Regions from separate parts of the Anoxybacillus sp. P3H1B genome, predicted to be linked through region 3. Evidence: a T-box and tRNA genes for the amino acid it is inferred to sense, from the RefSeq annotation. Region 3 holds a T-box; the other regions hold tRNA genes.
What was found. The T-box of region 3 lies ahead of pheS (phenylalanine--tRNA ligase subunit alpha). A T-box ahead of a tRNA ligase gene usually reads a tRNA of that ligase, here a tRNA-Phe.
Positions count from the first base shown of each region.

Region 1: it has a tRNA-Phe gene. The T-box ahead of pheS (phenylalanine--tRNA ligase subunit alpha) is inferred to sense a tRNA for this amino acid. The anticodon was not compared.
Region 2: it has a tRNA-Phe gene. The T-box ahead of pheS (phenylalanine--tRNA ligase subunit alpha) is inferred to sense a tRNA for this amino acid. The anticodon was not compared.

Region 1 is NZ_LPUG01000024.1:17-5,586, forward strand. Features, by position in the region: partial or broken rRNA gene AT864_RS14100 (23S ribosomal RNA) at 1-103, shown strand, start outside; rRNA gene rrf (5S ribosomal RNA) at 500-616, shown strand; tRNA gene AT864_RS14110 (tRNA-Asn) at 779-853, shown strand; tRNA gene AT864_RS14115 (tRNA-Ser) at 858-948, shown strand; tRNA gene AT864_RS14120 (tRNA-Glu) at 963-1,034, shown strand; tRNA gene AT864_RS14125 (tRNA-Val) at 1,041-1,116, shown strand; tRNA gene AT864_RS14130 (tRNA-Met) at 1,154-1,230, shown strand; tRNA gene AT864_RS14135 (tRNA-Asp) at 1,243-1,318, shown strand; tRNA gene AT864_RS14140 (tRNA-Phe) at 1,331-1,406, shown strand; tRNA gene AT864_RS14145 (tRNA-Thr) at 1,576-1,648, shown strand; tRNA gene AT864_RS14150 (tRNA-His) at 1,668-1,743, shown strand; tRNA gene AT864_RS14155 (tRNA-Gly) at 1,949-2,019, shown strand; tRNA gene AT864_RS14160 (tRNA-Ile) at 2,027-2,100, shown strand; tRNA gene AT864_RS14165 (tRNA-Asn) at 2,367-2,441, shown strand; tRNA gene AT864_RS14170 (tRNA-Ser) at 2,444-2,536, shown strand; tRNA gene AT864_RS14175 (tRNA-Glu) at 2,550-2,621, shown strand; gene AT864_RS14180 (cation diffusion facilitator family transporter) at 3,005-3,979, opposite strand; gene glgB (1,4-alpha-glucan branching enzyme) at 4,695-5,570, shown strand, end outside.
Region 2 is NZ_LPUG01000009.1:6,854-12,423, reverse strand. Features, by position in the region: gene AT864_RS00340 (bifunctional diguanylate cyclase/phosphodiesterase) at 1-1,839, shown strand, start outside; gene AT864_RS00335 (hypothetical protein) at 1,884-2,165, opposite strand; tRNA gene AT864_RS00330 (tRNA-Gly) at 2,460-2,531, shown strand; tRNA gene AT864_RS00325 (tRNA-Pro) at 2,582-2,658, shown strand; tRNA gene AT864_RS00320 (tRNA-Ala) at 2,670-2,742, shown strand; tRNA gene AT864_RS00315 (tRNA-Ser) at 2,749-2,838, shown strand; tRNA gene AT864_RS00310 (tRNA-Phe) at 3,131-3,203, shown strand; tRNA gene AT864_RS00305 (tRNA-Tyr) at 3,216-3,300, shown strand; tRNA gene AT864_RS00300 (tRNA-Trp) at 3,304-3,377, shown strand; tRNA gene AT864_RS00295 (tRNA-His) at 3,390-3,462, shown strand; tRNA gene AT864_RS00290 (tRNA-Gln) at 3,484-3,558, shown strand; tRNA gene AT864_RS00285 (tRNA-Gly) at 3,562-3,633, shown strand; tRNA gene AT864_RS00280 (tRNA-Cys) at 3,639-3,709, shown strand; tRNA gene AT864_RS17805 (tRNA-Arg) at 3,715-3,812, shown strand; tRNA gene AT864_RS00275 (tRNA-Arg) at 3,912-3,985, shown strand; gene AT864_RS00270 (flavin monoamine oxidase family protein) at 4,204-5,570, opposite strand, start outside.
Region 3 is NZ_LPUG01000009.1:588,624-594,193, reverse strand. Features, by position in the region: gene AT864_RS03215 (class I SAM-dependent methyltransferase) at 1-662, shown strand, start outside; gene AT864_RS03210 (hypothetical protein) at 602-1,114, shown strand; gene sspI (small acid-soluble spore protein SspI) at 1,354-1,563, opposite strand; gene AT864_RS03200 (RNA methyltransferase) at 1,660-2,415, shown strand; gene AT864_RS03195 (hypothetical protein) at 2,463-2,783, shown strand; T-box leader at 2,868-3,102, shown strand; gene pheS (phenylalanine--tRNA ligase subunit alpha) at 3,146-4,180, shown strand; gene pheT (phenylalanine--tRNA ligase subunit beta) at 4,196-5,570, shown strand, end outside.

The DNA.
Region 1 (5,570 bases), on a different contig from region 3:
AAGCAAGTAAGATCCCTCGAAGATGACGAGGTAGATAGGTCCGAGGTGGAAGCGTGGCGACACGTGCAGCTGACGGATACTAATCGATCGAGGACTTAACCAATACGAAAAAGGGAGCAAGCTCGCTTGCATCCATAAGGCGTTCAAGCTTCTGACGGACAAGTCAGGAGACTGGGACAGAAGAAGCGGAAACGACCGTAGGATGCAGCTTGCGGAACTAGACAATACGAAAAGTGGAAGCGAGCGCTTAGCGCCGGAAGGAAAATATTCTTCCGACGAGACATGCTTGCATGTCGATGGAGGGAGATGATTTTCCACGAGGCGCTGCGAGCTGGAATTAGACAATACGAAAAGTGGAGCTAGACACCAAGAAAAGCACCGCCTATCCTTTCTTCCATGATCTGTTATCTGGTTTTGAAAGAACTAAAAAAGTTTTCAAAAATTCTTGACATGAGCGGAATGCTCATTATAATAATACTTGTCTGTTTGAAATAATAAGCCTAGTGATGATGGCGGAGAGGTCACACCCGTTCCCATCCCGAACACGGAAGTTAAGCTCTCCAGCGCCGATGGTAGTTGGGGCTAACGCCCCTGCAAGAGTAGGACGTTGCTAGGCTTTATATTAAACATATTCCGCAATCGCTCAGCGACGAGCATTTCCTCTCTGAGCAAACAGCGAGTTGCCTCGACGCATTGTGCTTCTTCGAATGTCTTGAAGAGGAAGAGGCAGTAGAAAAATACGAATAATGATTCGTTAGTTTTTGTGTTTATCCACTATTCCGCAATAGCTCAGCGGTAGAGCAACCGGCTGTTAACCGGTAGGTCGTAGGTTCGAATCCTACTTGCGGAGCCATTTTGGAGAGCTGTCCGAGTGGTCGAAGGAGCACGATTGGAAATCGTGTAGACGTTAACAGCGTCTCAAGGGTTCGAATCCCTTGCTCTCCGCCACTATTTCATGTAATGGCCCGTTGGTCAAGTGGTTAAGACACCGCCCTTTCACGGCGGTAACACGGGTTCGAATCCCGTACGGGTCACTTTTAGGAGGATTAGCTCAGCTGGGAGAGCACTTGCCTTACAAGCAAGGGGTCGGCGGTTCGATCCCGTCATCCTCCACCATACATACTATTGATTGAAAAAAATATAATTTTGTCATCGCGGGGTGGAGCAGCCTGGTAGCTCGTCGGGCTCATAACCCGAAGGTCGCAGGTTCAAATCCTGCCCCCGCAACCAAATAAAACGGTTGGTCCCGTAGTGTAGTGGTTAACATGCCTGCCTGTCACGCAGGAGATCGCGGGTTCGAGTCCCGTCGGGACCGCCATAAAATATGTATGGCTCGGTAGCTCAGTCGGTAGAGCAAAGGACTGAAAATCCTTGTGTCGGCGGTTCGATTCCGTCCCGAGCCACCATTTATTTTATCCAACGCATCTTATGAATGCCGGCTTAGCTCAATTGGTAGAGACGAGCGGAGCATCGGTGAAATGACTGCGAGTTGCCTCGACGCATTGGACATCTTGAAATGTCTTGAAGAGGAAGAGGCACAGAACATGTGCTTTTATGGTTAGTTCTATAGATAAAGCCGGCTTAGCTCAATTGGTAGAGCAACTGACTTGTAATCAGTAGGTTGCGGGTTCAAGTCCTGCAGCCGGCATCGATTTATTAAAGTAATGGCGGCTATGGCGAAGTGGTTAACGCACCAGATTGTGGCTCTGGCATTCGTGGGTTCGATTCCCACTAGTCGCCCCATACATATTATCCCAAGACATTTGTGATAAAAGATTTGATAATTGCGCGGATGTAGTTTAATGGTAAAACCTCAGCCACGAGCGATACATCATTGAATAGGCGACGAGTTGCCTCGACGCACAAAGCATCTTAGAATGAACTGGTAGAGGAAGAGGCATGGTATATCGGGATACTAGAAATTTGTAATAAAAAATTTGATAATTATGCGGGTGTAGTTTAGTGGTAAAACCTCAGCCTTCCAAGCTGATGTCGTGGGTTCGATTCCCATCACCCGCTTGTATACGGGCCTATAGCTCAGCTGGTTAGAGCGCACGCCTGATAAGCGTGAGGTCGGTGGTTCAAGTCCACTTAGGCCCATCTTTCTTTTTGTAAAGCGTTTCTTTGCATAAAGTTTGGTGACATGTGTTGCCCATCTATAGGTGTTCTGTGAATTTCTTCTATAACATTGGTCAGTTAGCTTTTGTTTTCATCTACTATTCCGCAATCGCTCAGCGACGAGCATTTCCTCTCTGAGCAAACAGCGAGTTGCCTCGACGCACTGTGCTTCTTCGAATGTCTTGAAGAGGAAGAGGCAGTAGAAAAATATGAATAATGATTCGTTAGTTTTTGTGTTTATCCACTATTCCGCAATAGCTCAGCGGTAGAGCAACCGGCTGTTAACCGGTAGGTCGTAGGTTCGAATCCTACTTGCGGAGCCATTGGAGAAGTACCCAAGTGGCTGAAGGGGACGGTTTGCTAAACCGTTAGGTCGCGTTTTTGCGGCGCGCGGGTTCAAATCCCGCCTTCTCCGCCACTGCTGAATGCAAGGCCCGTTGGTCAAGTGGTTAAGACACCGCCCTTTCACGGCGGTAACACGGGTTCGAATCCCGTACGGGTCATAAGTAAAAAGCACTGTGCTAAAGCATAGTGTTTTTTACTTTATATAAAATCATTTAAAGATAAAACGAGTGTCATCTTCAAAACACACGGGAGAAGAGATGATGCTCGATCACCGACCGTGGAAAAACGGTATAACTCTATTATGTTAACATAATAAGTTACATCATACGCCTCAAAAATATTCGTTCCTCCAATTATTTAGAAAGAAAAATTTATAAAAAAACTTGATCTATATAATATTGTGCATTTCTGTTTTTGATTATTCCGAATTTTTAACTTGACAAAATGTCAAATGTAAATAAATAATAAATACAAAGAAAGGCCGACCATAAAAACAGAAAGGTCGGCATAATTTTTCTACTCATGTTCATATTCCCTAAACTCAAAATGATTCGTTAGGGCTACTCGGCTTTTTTGGTGCTTTGTTTTTTTGGCGAAGAAATTTTTCTCCGTACTCTCCATGATCATGAAAGTAAGCATGTTCAATTTGAATCGTGGAATGTTTAATTCTATATTTCCTTTCCAGCATTTCATTAATGGCTAAAATAACACAGAATGGCTGAATGTGTTCATTGATAAATACGTGAGCAGTTAAGGAATAATGGTCGGAAGAAATCGCCCAAATGTGCATGTCATGTACATCTTCTACCCCTTTAATACCGCTAATGTCAGAGCGTATTTGCTCAAGATCAAACTGCGATGGAACAGAATCCATAAGAATAAAGTACGATTCGCGGATGATTTTTGCTCCTCCTGTAAAAATAATTCCTCCTATAATCATACTAATCAATGGATCTATTAAGGCAAATTCCGTGAAATAGATGATAATAGCTGAAGCGATAACTCCGATTGAACTCAAAAGATCGCCGATAAAATGCCATAAAGCGCTTTTCACATTTAAATTTTCCTCTTCTTTTGTGCTTCTGCTAAGGACGATTGTTAAGATAAGATTAACGATCAGCCCAATTGTAGCAATTGTAAGCATCAGCTGAAAATGAACAGGCTCAGGATGAATGAACCGTCGAATTCCTTCGATAAAGATGCCAATAGCGATCATTGCAAGTGCCAATCCGTTTAAAAAGGAAGCAATAATCTCAAATCGCAAATATCCAAACGTAAATGTTTTATTGGGCTGCCGCGATGCGAGATACAGAGCAACCATACTCAAAATGAGCGCCAGCACATCTGAGGCCATATGAGCTGAATCAGAAAGAAGTGCAAGCGAATTAGATAAAACTCCGCCAATGACTTCAACAAGGGCAAAAAACAGCGTTAGGGAAAGGGTAATCCATAATGTTCGTTTTGATTTGTTTTGTTCTTTGACATGAGGCAGGTGATGATAGTCAGAGTAACTCATAATACACCTCTTTTTTAGAATAATTATCATTAGATATTTATTATAAATTATATGCCGTAAACAAGCAATTTGCAAATCATAGCTTTGTACCATTTTTGAAAGCTTCTTATCTTAATCTTTTGTTCATAATATAGCCGCTTGTTCTCCGAGAGTGGCAAATGCCTTATTGTGTCCATCCTATAAGAGAAAGGGCATATAGCTGGAAATTGCGCGAGATAAGGGAATGTTTATCAGTCAATCATAATAAATATAGCTTGAAGATTGAGCAAAGCGACTCTAGAAAAGAATATGACGAATGTGTGCACAGAGGTTTGTAGCCTATCTTTCATCACATAAACGCGTGGCAAAGCAACAAATTGTTCGCGAATCTAATGGTTTAGCCTGAAAAATAATATTGTTTGGACATCCAATGATTGAACAAGCAAAAGCAGGGGAAAAAGAGAATCCCTTCATCCTCTTTTTGTATGAAATTTCCTGGTGAGAATTGTCATAAAATATAAACACATTTTATCAAGGAATTTATAAATCAATGTCGAATCTAATTAAATAAATACTAATGGATAAGCCAATAAGTGAAGCAGTGTATGGCGTTGGACAATGGAAAAAAGAAGATGTTGGTTCAGAAGAAAAAACAAACTGCTTCATCTTTCATTTAACATGGAGCAATTAGGATCGTAATGAAATATTGGCAAAATAAAAAAATTATAGTGAAAGGATGAGATGCTCGTTGATAGCAACAAATCCCACAGATTTTGAGGTTCATTTGTTTCATGAAGGAAGCTTATATAAAAGCTATAAAATGTTTGGCGCTCATATCGTAAGAAATGAAGGGGTGGTTGGAACAAGATTTAGTGTATGGGCTCCTCATGCGCGTGCTGTGCGACTTGTAGGGAGCTTTAACAACTGGAACGGGAAAGATCACCCACTTACCAAAATAAACGATCAAGGCGTATGGACCATATTTATCCCTGAAAATTTAGAGGGACACTTATATAAATATGAAATTTTTACGGAAAATGAGCAAGTACTCCTTAAAGCGGATCCATATGCATTTTATTCCGAACTTCGTCCTCGTACGGCCTCTATTGTATATTCATTAGATGGATATCATTGGAATGATAAAGCGTGGCAGCGAAAGAAACGCCGCAAACCAGCTTACGATCAACCGTTATTCATTTATGAAGTTCATTTAGGTTCATGGAAAAAGAAGGAAGATAGAAGCTTTTACTCCTATCAAGAGCTAGCAGAAGAACTAATCCCTTATGTAGTGCAAAATGGGTTTACTCACATTGAACTGCTTCCCTTAATTGAGCATCCGCTCGATCGCTCATGGGGATATCAAGGAACAGGATATTATTCCGCTACAAGCCGCTATGGAACTCCACATGATTTCATGTTTTTTATTGATCAGTGCCATCAAGCTGGAATAGGAGTGATTTTAGACTGGGTCCCTGGTCATTTTTGTAAAGATGCACATGGCCTATACATGTTTGATGGAGCCCCAACATATGAATATGTCAATATACAGGATCGTGAGAATCCGGTGTGGGGAACAGCCAATTTTGATCTAGGGAAGCCTGAGGTTCGAAGC
Region 2 (5,570 bases), 580 kb from region 3:
GACCTTTTTATTTTCTCTAGTATTTTTCTGTTAGAATTAGCGACTGCATATGTATTAGGCATTTTATTTTTTTCTTCTAGTTCAGCGGCAAAACCTGTTTTGGCCTGGCATATAGCAGGGGCTATCCTTTTGATAGCAGCGGATGGGACGGATCGAGCAAGGACGCTGTTATTCGATTATTCCTCTCCAAGCCATTCTTTGGATTTTCTTATTTTTGCCGGTTTATTGATGATGGGGCTGTCAGCTGTATTTGCTGATAGGGAGATCTTTCTGTGCTTAAAAAATCAAAAAAGTCTCTTGTCATTTAAAGTTTTGTTCTTATATATGGCGTTCATTCCTTCGATTTTTTTCTTCATTTTGCATGAAGAAGCGCGTGAGGCTAGAGAGATTGCTGTGATTTTTATGGCTATTGGCGTCTTTGTTATAATGCGGCAGGCTGTTGCTTTGTATGAGAGTACGCGATTATTTAGGAGCATGCAGCTTTTAAATAGAGGATTGGAGCAAAAGCTGGTCAATCAGACAACGGAATCAGAAAGAAAGACCGAGGAATTGCTTTATTTGGCGAGGCATGATTGTTTAACACGTCTGCTCAATCGAAGTGCGTTTATTGCGGCGCTTGAGCAGGCGCTCCAGGAAGCGAAGCAACAGCATCATTTGCTCGCTGTTATATTCATTGATTTAGATCGTTTTAAGCAGGTAAATCATTATTTTGGCCATCGAGCGGGGGATGCTCTTATGGTGAAAATGACAGAATGGTTAAAGCAGTCACTTCGACCAACAGATGTCATCGGGCGACAGGGAGGCGATGAATTCGCCTTAATTGTTTCGCCGGTGTATAAGCTCCAACACCTTCGTTCGATCGTTGAATCGATTTTATCTGTTTCTAAACAGCCTTTGCCGGTTAACGATCTGGAAATGCGTGTTTCTATGAGCATGGGAATCGCTGTTTTTCCATATGATGGAGAAACAGGAGAATCTCTGATGAAAAAGGCAGATATTGCGTTATCTCGCGCTAAAGAACAAGGAAAGAACCAATATCAATTTTTTAATGGCAAGATGGATCAAGGAATCATGCAAAAAACAATAATTGAAACAGCGATCTATCAGGCAATTGAACAGAGGGAATTTACTCTTTTTTATCAACCACAATTTGATATCGCTACAGGTCAAATGATAGGCATGGAGGCGCTGATTCGTTGGCATCATCCGCAAACGGGCTTGATTCCTCCGCATATGTTTATTCCTGTTGCAGAAGAAACAGGGCAGATTATCGCCATTGGCGAGTGGGTGATGGAAGAAGCGTGCCGGCAAGTGAAGCAATGGAATGAGCAGACAGGACGAGCGCTCAGAATCAGTGTCAATATCTCGCCTAAGCAGTTTTTACAGGAAAAGCTGGTTGAACAGATTACGGCCATTTTGAAGAAAACAAATTTGACAGCAGACAGCGTGGATCTGGAAATCACAGAAGGAGTGGCCATTTTTAATGAGCAACACACGATTCAAAAGCTTAAACAGCTGAAAGCGTTAGGAGTTCATATTTCCATTGATGATTTTGGAACAGGTTATAGCTCTCTTAGCTATTTGCGTAAATTTCCGATTCATCGTTTAAAGATCGCCAAAGTATTTATTGATGGAATTGCGCAAACGGAGGAAGATCAAGCGATTGTCGCTTCCGTTATCGGTTTAGCGAAAAATTTGAAGCTGCGCGTGATTGCTGAAGGCGTGGAAACATTTCAACAGCTGCAAATTCTTCGTTCTCTTCATTGTGATGAAATTCAAGGATATGTTCTGGGAAAACCGTTAGTAAAGGAAGAATTTGAAAAAGTGTATTTAAAATAGCCTCCCCAAACAAAGGAAAGAGGGAGGCGATAGGGTGTCCAAGGCTATCGCTGAACGTATTCCATCACGTCTAAATGGAGTTCAATAAGCGCCAATTTTGTTTCATTGGCTAACGGCGAAGCCATAATGCGTTTAACAGCATAATGAAATTTCACCTCTGGAGCTTGACGAACGCGTGGATGAGTCATTTCATCTCTCAGCTCTTTTTCAATCGCTTCATGAATGAGCGCCTTACATCTTTCCTCTGTCAGCTCTTCCTCTTTGTTGAGCGAGCGATTGGACCAAAGTGATCGATAAGCTTCAAACAAATGCATAAATGCAGCCATAGAGATCCCCCTTTGTTGCGCAAAAGTACAAAATTCATTATACAACGATTGTATGATAAAATCATAAAAACAGATTATTCCGAATGTGAATGGCTCTAAGGCGTTAATTTAGGCAAAGGCTAGTGACGGTTGTTTTTGGCCGTTTTTCCTTAAAAAATATATTGACAAATTATTTGTATCGATATAAAATAAAAATCGTCGCTATTTAAATATAGATAGTGACGGCTTGAAAAAAATCATATTGACAATCTCACTTGTTTTATTATAATAATACTTGCTTACGTTTTTAAGCATGCGGAAGTAGTTCAGTGGTAGAACACCACCTTGCCAAGGTGGGGGTCGCGGGTTCGAGTCCCGTCTTCCGCTTCAAAAGGATCTTTGTAATCAGTGCTCATATGTGAACGGTTGCTTTAGAGCGGGAAGTAGCTCAGCTTGGTAGAGCACATGGTTCGGGTCCATGAGGTCGCAGGTTCAAATCCTGTCTTCCCGACCAGTTTCATTTTTGGGGCCTTAGCTCAGCTGGGAGAGCGCCTGCTTTGCACGCAGGAGGTCATCGGTTCGATCCCGATAGGCTCCATCGAATGGAGGAGTACCCAAGTCTGGCTGAAGGGGTCGGTTTCGAAAACCGATAGGGGTGTCACAGCCCGCGGGGGTTCGAATCCCTCCTCCTCCGTCCTATACATATCGCATGATTAGATGTCATACATATAAGTGATAGCGGAATCATAGAAGTTTTATTGCAATAATTTTAAAGACATACATATGTTTAACTGTTTTCGGTGAATTCGCTTTGTTGTATAGGAAAGTAAAGGGGATTTATGGTCAACTTATCTGGAATGTTTGATCAATGACCCGTCGCCTATGTCATATTGACAAAATAGCTGTTCTGCACCATGTTTTAATGTACGGATGCGAATGGAAAGAGAAAGGCGATATAAACATAGGACCAATATACATCGTATCATGGCTCGATAGCTCAGTCGGTAGAGCAAAGGACTGAAAATCCTTGTGTCGGCGGTTCGATTCCGTCTCGAGCCATTTTTTATAGCTGGAGGGGTAGCGAAGTGGCCAAACGCGGCGGACTGTAAATCCGCTCCCTGTGGGTTCGGCGGTTCGAATCCGTCCCCCTCCACCAGTTAGGGGCATAGTTTAATGGTAGAACAGAGGTCTCCAAAACCTCCGGTGTGGGTTCGATTCCTACTGCCCCTGCCATTTTACAGCATGGCGGCTATGGCGAAGTGGTTAACGCACCAGATTGTGGCTCTGGCATTCGTGGGTTCGATTCCCACTAGTCGCCCCTTTTGAATATGAAGAGGATTGGGGTATAGCCAAGCGGTAAGGCAACGGACTTTGACTCCGTGATGCGTTGGTTCGAATCCAGCTACCCCAGCCAAATGCGGAAGTAGTTCAGTGGTAGAACACCACCTTGCCAAGGTGGGGGTCGCGGGTTCGAGTCCCGTCTTCCGCTTTGATGGCGGCATAGCCAAGTGGTAAGGCAGAGGTCTGCAAAACCTTTACCCCCGGTTCGAATCCGGGTGCCGCCTTTGTTGCGAGTGCAGTTTAGTGGCAAAACTTCAGCCACGAGCGATACGTCATTGAATATGTGACGAGTTGCTGATGTCGTGGGTTCGAGTCCCGTCACCCGCTTGTGGCGGTCCAATGGATCGACGAACCGTCTCATTGCTCTGTTTTTCGAACAAATGAAAGAGGCATAGAAAATTGCTTGTGACAGAAGCTTAGGATGATGTCCCAGTAGCTCAGCAGGATAGAGCAGCGGCCTTCTAAGCCGTCGGTCGGGAGTTCGAGTCTCTCCTGGGACGCTGAAAAAAGGGGTTTCCTATAAAAGGAACCCCTTTTTTAATGAGCAAAAGCAGCTCTTTTGCTTCAGGTTAGTTCGATTGGTCTTTTGTAGTTGTTGCTTTAGATAGCTCTGAGTTCTGAAATCGTAACATATTGAGCGATTTGAAGGGAAGCCGTATTTTTATTGAAGCTGCAGTTTGCGCGTTGGATCATTGGTTGCTTCTATATGGCCCCTTGATTATTTTAGCGTGGTTTGCGCTTCAAGGTAGGATTTTGGCACTTTATGGACTTCGTATGCTGTACAAATTCCCGACTCAATCGCCCCTTGGATCCACCCGTGAACCGTTGAAGCGTGTTCTCCTGCAAAATAGACTCTTCCTTCGGGAGAACCGATATATTGCGAAAGCTCAGTGACTTGCTCGGGCTTAAACATCGTAAACGCCCCTCCAGAATACGGATAACGAACCCAACTATGGCTAATTCCTGTTTCGAACTCATGATAAACCTGCTGTCCATGAATAACAGCCAAGTTTTTAAGGGTATACTCTAGCCGATTTTCATCACTTAAACTATCCCATGGTATCGTATCGTCTTCCCATGTGTAGCTGGCCAGTACAACTCCTGGACCAGAGCTTCCCAGTCCGTGGCTTGGATATTGAGTATAAGTAATTGGAAGATCAGAGATGGTTCGACCGCCAAACATTCCTTCTTTTTCCCAGAAACGATGTTTAAATTGAATACCAGTTTTCGTGGAACCGACATAGTGAAGCTCGCGAATCGCTTTCCACTTGTTTTGGGAAAAAGAGTTTCTTGGCTCGATCTCTACAAATTGTAAAATCGAAAATGGAATGGTCACAATGACGAGATCGCCTGTAATTTGAAATGGCTCTAAAATTTTGGTATGCACGGAATGGACGGTAACCTGATTTTGATTTTGTTCAATTTTTCGAACCTTTTGTCCATATAAAATATCATTTTGCAATTGTGGGACAAACGCTTTAGGAAGCTGATCGTTTCCGCCAGTAATCTCATAAAATTTAATGTTTGGGGTAAATAGCACCATTAATTCGCGCAGCATTTCCAAAAAAGAAAGCTCTGGAAATCCTTCTACTGTCTGAATGGATTTAATCATATCAATAGCGCCGCGGGACAGCCTCATTCCAAAAGGATTGTATCGCAAGTAAGTATCCAGTGAATATTTATCCAATTCACGAATGGCAATCGGCCAATTTTTGATTGGATTTTTCTGAATAAAATCGATGACGGGTTTAATAGCCATTTGCAACAGTTCAGTAGCAGTTTTTCCTCGCTCTTGTGGCCAAACAGGAAATCCGAAGATGCTTGGATCTTTTTCGTATGCTTTTAAACGAGCCTGCGTTCCCCGCAAGTAAAGCCAATCGTTAGGTGTGCTATTGATGAACGGATTGACAGGGAGCTTAAATTTTTTAATATATTCAAGCGTTAAATAATGAGTGTGCGGAATGCGCATGGCGCCTGCTTCGAGATATTGATCCTCTCCGCGAAAATTAGAGCGGATCGTGTATATTCTTCCGCCGACTCGTTCCGAGGCTTCAAGAATGGTGACCTGATGTCCCGCCTGCTTCA
Region 3 (5,570 bases):
TTGATTTAGGTTGTGGCACGGGCGATTTGAGCTATGAAATTTCTAAATCAGGAGCCATTGTTGTCGGAATGGACGCATCTTCTGAAATGATTGCGAAAGCTCGTGAAAAGTATGAAGATATTTGCTTCATTGTAGACAACGGGGAGTCATTTCGAACAAGTGAGCTGTATGATGCAGTGTTTTCCAATGCAGCATTACATTGGATGAAAAATGTGGAGAAGGTGGTTGAATCCATTTTCCTGTCATTAAAGCCCAACGGAAAGTTTGTGGCTGAATTTGGTGGAAAAGGAAATATATCAGCGATTGTTCAAGCGATTCAAATGGTGCTAGCGCAGTACGCCGGAATTTATGAGAAGAGGAACCCGTGGTATTTTCCGAGCATTGGAGAGTATAGTGCGTTGCTTGAAAGGTATGGATTTCGCGTGTTGCACGCAATCCATTTTGACCGTCCAACTCCACTGGCTGATGGCGAACAAGGCCTTATCCACTGGCTTGATAGTTTTGCCGGCGATTTTTTTCTAGGAATCGATGTAGAAGAAAAGCTATTTCTCTATGAAAAAATAAAAGAATCACTAAAGCCTTATCTATGGAAGAGAGGAGAATGGGTGGCGGATTACAAGCGCATACGCATTGTCGCGGTGAAAGAACAGAAAGCCTTATGACCTTTTTAATTTTAAGGGAGGTGCCGATGATAAAAAAAGCGTGGCTATTCATCATGGCCTTTGTTATATTCATTGTTGCTTGTTCTCATCCAAAAGATGCGGAGAATCAACTTTCTGATAAAATACCTGTCACTATCAAAATCGTAGATCAAGACGGCCAATATTCTAAATTCTTGGTCCATGTCGTTTCAGAAGGATATCAAAACAAAGACATTGCTCATATTCCTCAAGTTCAATTGATGATTGTAAATAGTAAATCCCTTAAGTTGCATTTATATTCCGGCGTTACTTATACGTTTGAGGTTTCTCCTACTCACTACCGCACGATTGACGAGTATTTAAAAAATAAAAAAGAGGGCGTAAAGGATAGCAAGAAAGAACGGTTACCAACGGGAAAAACAACATTTACGCCTCATGCAAAAAATGCGGCATTAACCATTGATCTGAAATAGATAAACTGGATTATCAGCATTTGTCCCAAAATAGGCAGAGGATGAACCCGCTCGTCTTTGACTATTACAAAAATGGGAATGTTGTTTTGGAATCGTTCATGCGTTCCCATCTTTTCGTTCACAGATGCAACAACCGACATAAACAAAGACATCGACTTAAAAATCAGTCATAAAGAAAACGCAGTCCCGCTGCATCATTTGATGGAAAGCGGCGGGACGGACATTTTCGAGAGTCTGTTTTATTGTTTTACTGCCTGCTCAAGCGTCACTAGCATATCGTTTTTTTGTTCCGGGGATGAGTGATTCCAAATCGCTTCAAACAAAACGCCAAGACCTGGCAAATATTTTTCCTCGCCGCGTTGGATCGCATCCATAATCGTATCTTCAAGCTGTTCTTTTGTATTGTTGGCTACATTGTGCATGACTGCATGCCGTAAATTTAGATCCAAATTCCTCACCTCGCTTTATGTATTACACATTTATTTTTGTCGTCGTTTTCGTTTATTATGTATAGTGACAGGCAAAAAAGAAAAGGAGAATGGAGATTGAAACGGATTGAATCGACAAAAAATCCGCAAGTAAAGCAATGGAAGAAGCTGCTGACAAGAAAAGAACGAGACAAGACAAGACTTTTTCTGATTGAAGGGTTCCATTTAGTGGAGGAAGCTTTAGCAAGCGGTGTTTCGCTTGTTCAATTGATCATTGAGGAAAGCAAGGCCATTCCTTCAGAATGGAATGTGGGCCATATTCCGATTACAGTTGTTACAGAAGGAGTAATGCGGGAGATCAGCGATACGGAAACCCCGCAAGGAATTGCGGCCGTATGCAGGCAATTAAGCGATGAATCGCTTGATTGGAGCAAAGCTAAGCTGCTTCTTGTGGATGCGGTGCAAGATCCGGGGAATGTGGGGACGATGATTCGCACAGCTGATGCGGCCGGCGTGGATGCTGTGATTCTTGGAGAGGGATGTGTAGATGTGTACAATCCGAAAGTCATTCGCGCTACACAAGGTTCGCTTTTTCATTTGCCGATCATCCGCGGTTCCCTTAGCAAATGGATGCAAACGTTAAAGGAAAAAAATATTCCAATTTACGGGACATCTTTAGAAAATGGCGATGATTATCGAAAAGTACACGCTAGCGGTGCGTTTGCTCTTCTTGTCGGCAATGAAGGAAGCGGCGTCAGCAAGGAATGGCTTGAGCAGACGACGAAAAATTTGTACATTCCTATTCATGGACAAGCTGAATCACTGAACGTGGCAGTGGCCACCGGGATTTTGCTTTACCATTTGCGGGGATAAACGTAAAAGATACACTACTGAATGAATCCTAAAAGAAACGATTCAATATGGAAAAGCATTGTTCCATGCGGTTATTGAACGGCTCGATGTACAAAATGCCCGAAATGGAACAAATGAAGAGGGGCATTGCTCATTTGCAAGGAGAGGTGAAGCGGTTCAAAGAAGACGCCTCTGCGCAAAAAGAAGATGTGGCTATGTTAAAAAAGAGAGAGTTCCAGTTTAACATCATCCACCGAGAAGTCTTCCATTTCTTAACGAGGGGGAGATGGGGAGGTTCGTCAGAGGAACAAGCACGGCAAGTAGAGCGGCTTTCGGCTCACACAATGGAGCAAGAAGCTGATATAGTGGAATGGCGAAGCATGAGATAGTAATCGTATATGTTTGTTCGCTCAGCAGATAGTGGTTGCAACAGATGGATGGATTGCCTATAATATAAAAATAATGAAATAAGAAAAATAACGATGAAAGAGAAGAGTAGCTTGTCCCTCGCCATCCAGGGAGAAAACGCCGGAGACTGGGAGCGTTTTTATGGTAGAAGCAAGTGAATTCACCTCTGGAGTTGACGCTTGGACCATTTTGCTATTGCAAAATGTAAAGGCGTTCCGGCCATGGCCGTTATCGCAATGAAGTGAACAGCGCTTTTTCGCTGTTAACAAGGGTGGTACCGCGATTTCACTCGTCCCTTATGCAGGGGGCGAGTTTTTTATTTTTGCATAGAGGAGGTTTTTTCATGAAAGAACGTTTACAGCAGCTTCAGCAAGAGGCGCTTGAAAAAATTACGCAGGCGAATGACTTAAAAGCGCTCAATGAGGTGCGCGTAGCGTATCTCGGCAAAAAAGGACCGATTACCGAAGTGCTGCGCGGAATGGGAGCATTGTCTCCTGAGGAACGCCCAGTGATGGGGGCGCTTGTCAATGAGGTGCGTGAAGCGATCCAAACAGCAATCGAAGAAAAACAAGCAGAGCTTGAGCAACAGGAGGTCGAGAAAAAATTAGCAGCTGAAGCGATTGATGTAACGCTTCCAGGGCGCCCAGTGCGCCGAGGAAATCATCATCCTTTGACGCGCGTAATTGAAGAAATTGAAGATTTGTTTATCGGCATGGGGTATACGATTGCCGAAGGGCCAGAAGTCGAAAAAGACTATTACAACTTCGAGGCTCTCAATCTTCCGAAAGGTCATCCGGCGCGCGATATGCAAGATTCGTTCTATATTACAGAGGAAATTTTGCTGCGCACGCATACATCTCCGGTACAGGCGCGCACGATGGAGAAGCATCAAGGACGCGGGCCTGTGAAAATCATTTGCCCGGGAAAAGTATACCGACGGGACAACGACGATGCGACGCATTCACATCAGTTTACTCAAATTGAAGGGCTCGTTGTCGATGAGAACATCCGCATGAGCGATTTAAAAGGAACGCTGCGCGAGTTTGCCCGCAAGATGTTTGGCGAAGATCGCGACATTCGTTTTCGTCCAAGCTTTTTCCCGTTTACGGAGCCGTCTGTGGAAGTGGATGTCTCTTGCTTTAATTGTGGCGGCCATGGCTGTAACGTATGTAAAGGTACAGGCTGGATTGAAATTTTAGGGGCTGGAATGGTACATCCAAATGTATTAGAAATGGCCGGTTTTGATTCAAAAAAATATACCGGCTTTGCGTTCGGGATGGGGCCTGAACGCATCGCGATGCTGAAATACGGCATTGACGACATCCGCCATTTCTATCAAAACGATGTTCGTTTCTTGCAACAATTCAACCGGGTGTAAAGGGAGGTTTGATGGATGTTTGTTTCATATAAATGGCTGCAGGAATATGTTGATTTAACAGGAGTAACAGCAAAAGAATTAGCAGACCGCATCACGAAAAGCGGAATCGAAGTGGAAAGTGTTGAAGTGTTAAACAAAGGGGCGAAAGGCGTCGTGATCGGCCATGTCGTGGAGCGTGACCAGCATCCAAACGCCGATAAATTAAGCAAATGCCTCGTCGATGTTGGTGAGGGAGAACCGGTGCAAATCATTTGCGGCGCTCCGAATGTCGCTAAAGGACAAAAGGTAGCAGTCGCAAAGGTTGGCGCGGTATTGCCAGGCAATTTCAAAATTAAACGTGCGAAATTGCGCGGTGAAGAATCAAACGGAATGATTTGCTCATTGCAGGAGCTTGGCATCGAGCCGAAACTTGTGCCAAAAGAGTACGCTGACGGTATTTTTGTGTTTCCTAGCGATGCTCCGGTGGGAGCCGATGCGCTTGAACTGCTCCATTTGGATGATGAAGTGTTGGAGCTTGGTTTGACGCCGAACCGCGCGGATTGTTTAAGCATGATCGGTGTCGCTTATGAAGTGGCCGCGATTTTAGGCCGAAGCGTGAAGCTGCCTGAGAGGGGGGTTCATGAAAATCATGAAGATGTTCACCATTACATTTCTGTGCGCGTCGATGCACAAGAGGATAATCCTCTTTATGCCGGACGAATTGTGAAAAACGTCAAAATTGGCCCATCACCGCTTTGGATGCAAGCGCGCTTGATGGCGGCCGGCATTCGTCCACACAATAACGTTGTTGATATTACAAACTACATTTTGCTTGAGTACGGCCAACCGCTTCATGCTTTTGATTATGACCGCCTTGGCTCCAAAGAGATTGTCGTCCGCCGCGCGAAAGCGGGTGAAACAATGGTAACGCTAGACGATGTCAAACGAACATTAACCGACGATCATCTTGTTATTACGAACGGAAGCGAGCCAGTTGCGTTAGCCGGAGTGATGGGCGGCGCGAATTCCGAAGTGCAAAATAATACGAAGACGGTATTTATTGAATCGGCCTATTTTACAAGTCCGATTATCCGCCAAGCGGTAAAAGACCATGGCTTGCGCAGCGAAGCGAGCACGCGCTTTGAGAAAGGGATCGATCCAGCGCGTACGAAGGAAGCGCTGGACCGTGCGGCAGCGTTAATGGCGGAGTACGCAGGCGGTGAAGTGGTCGGTGGCGTAGTGGAAGCAAATACATGGCAGCCGAAAGAAGTGACGGTCACAATTACGCTTGATCGCATTAATCAAGTGCTTGGCACAGCGATTACGAAAGAAGAAGTGGCCCATATTTTGACGAACTTGCAATTTGCTTTTACGGAAGATAACCAAACGTTTACGGTAACTGTGCCATCAC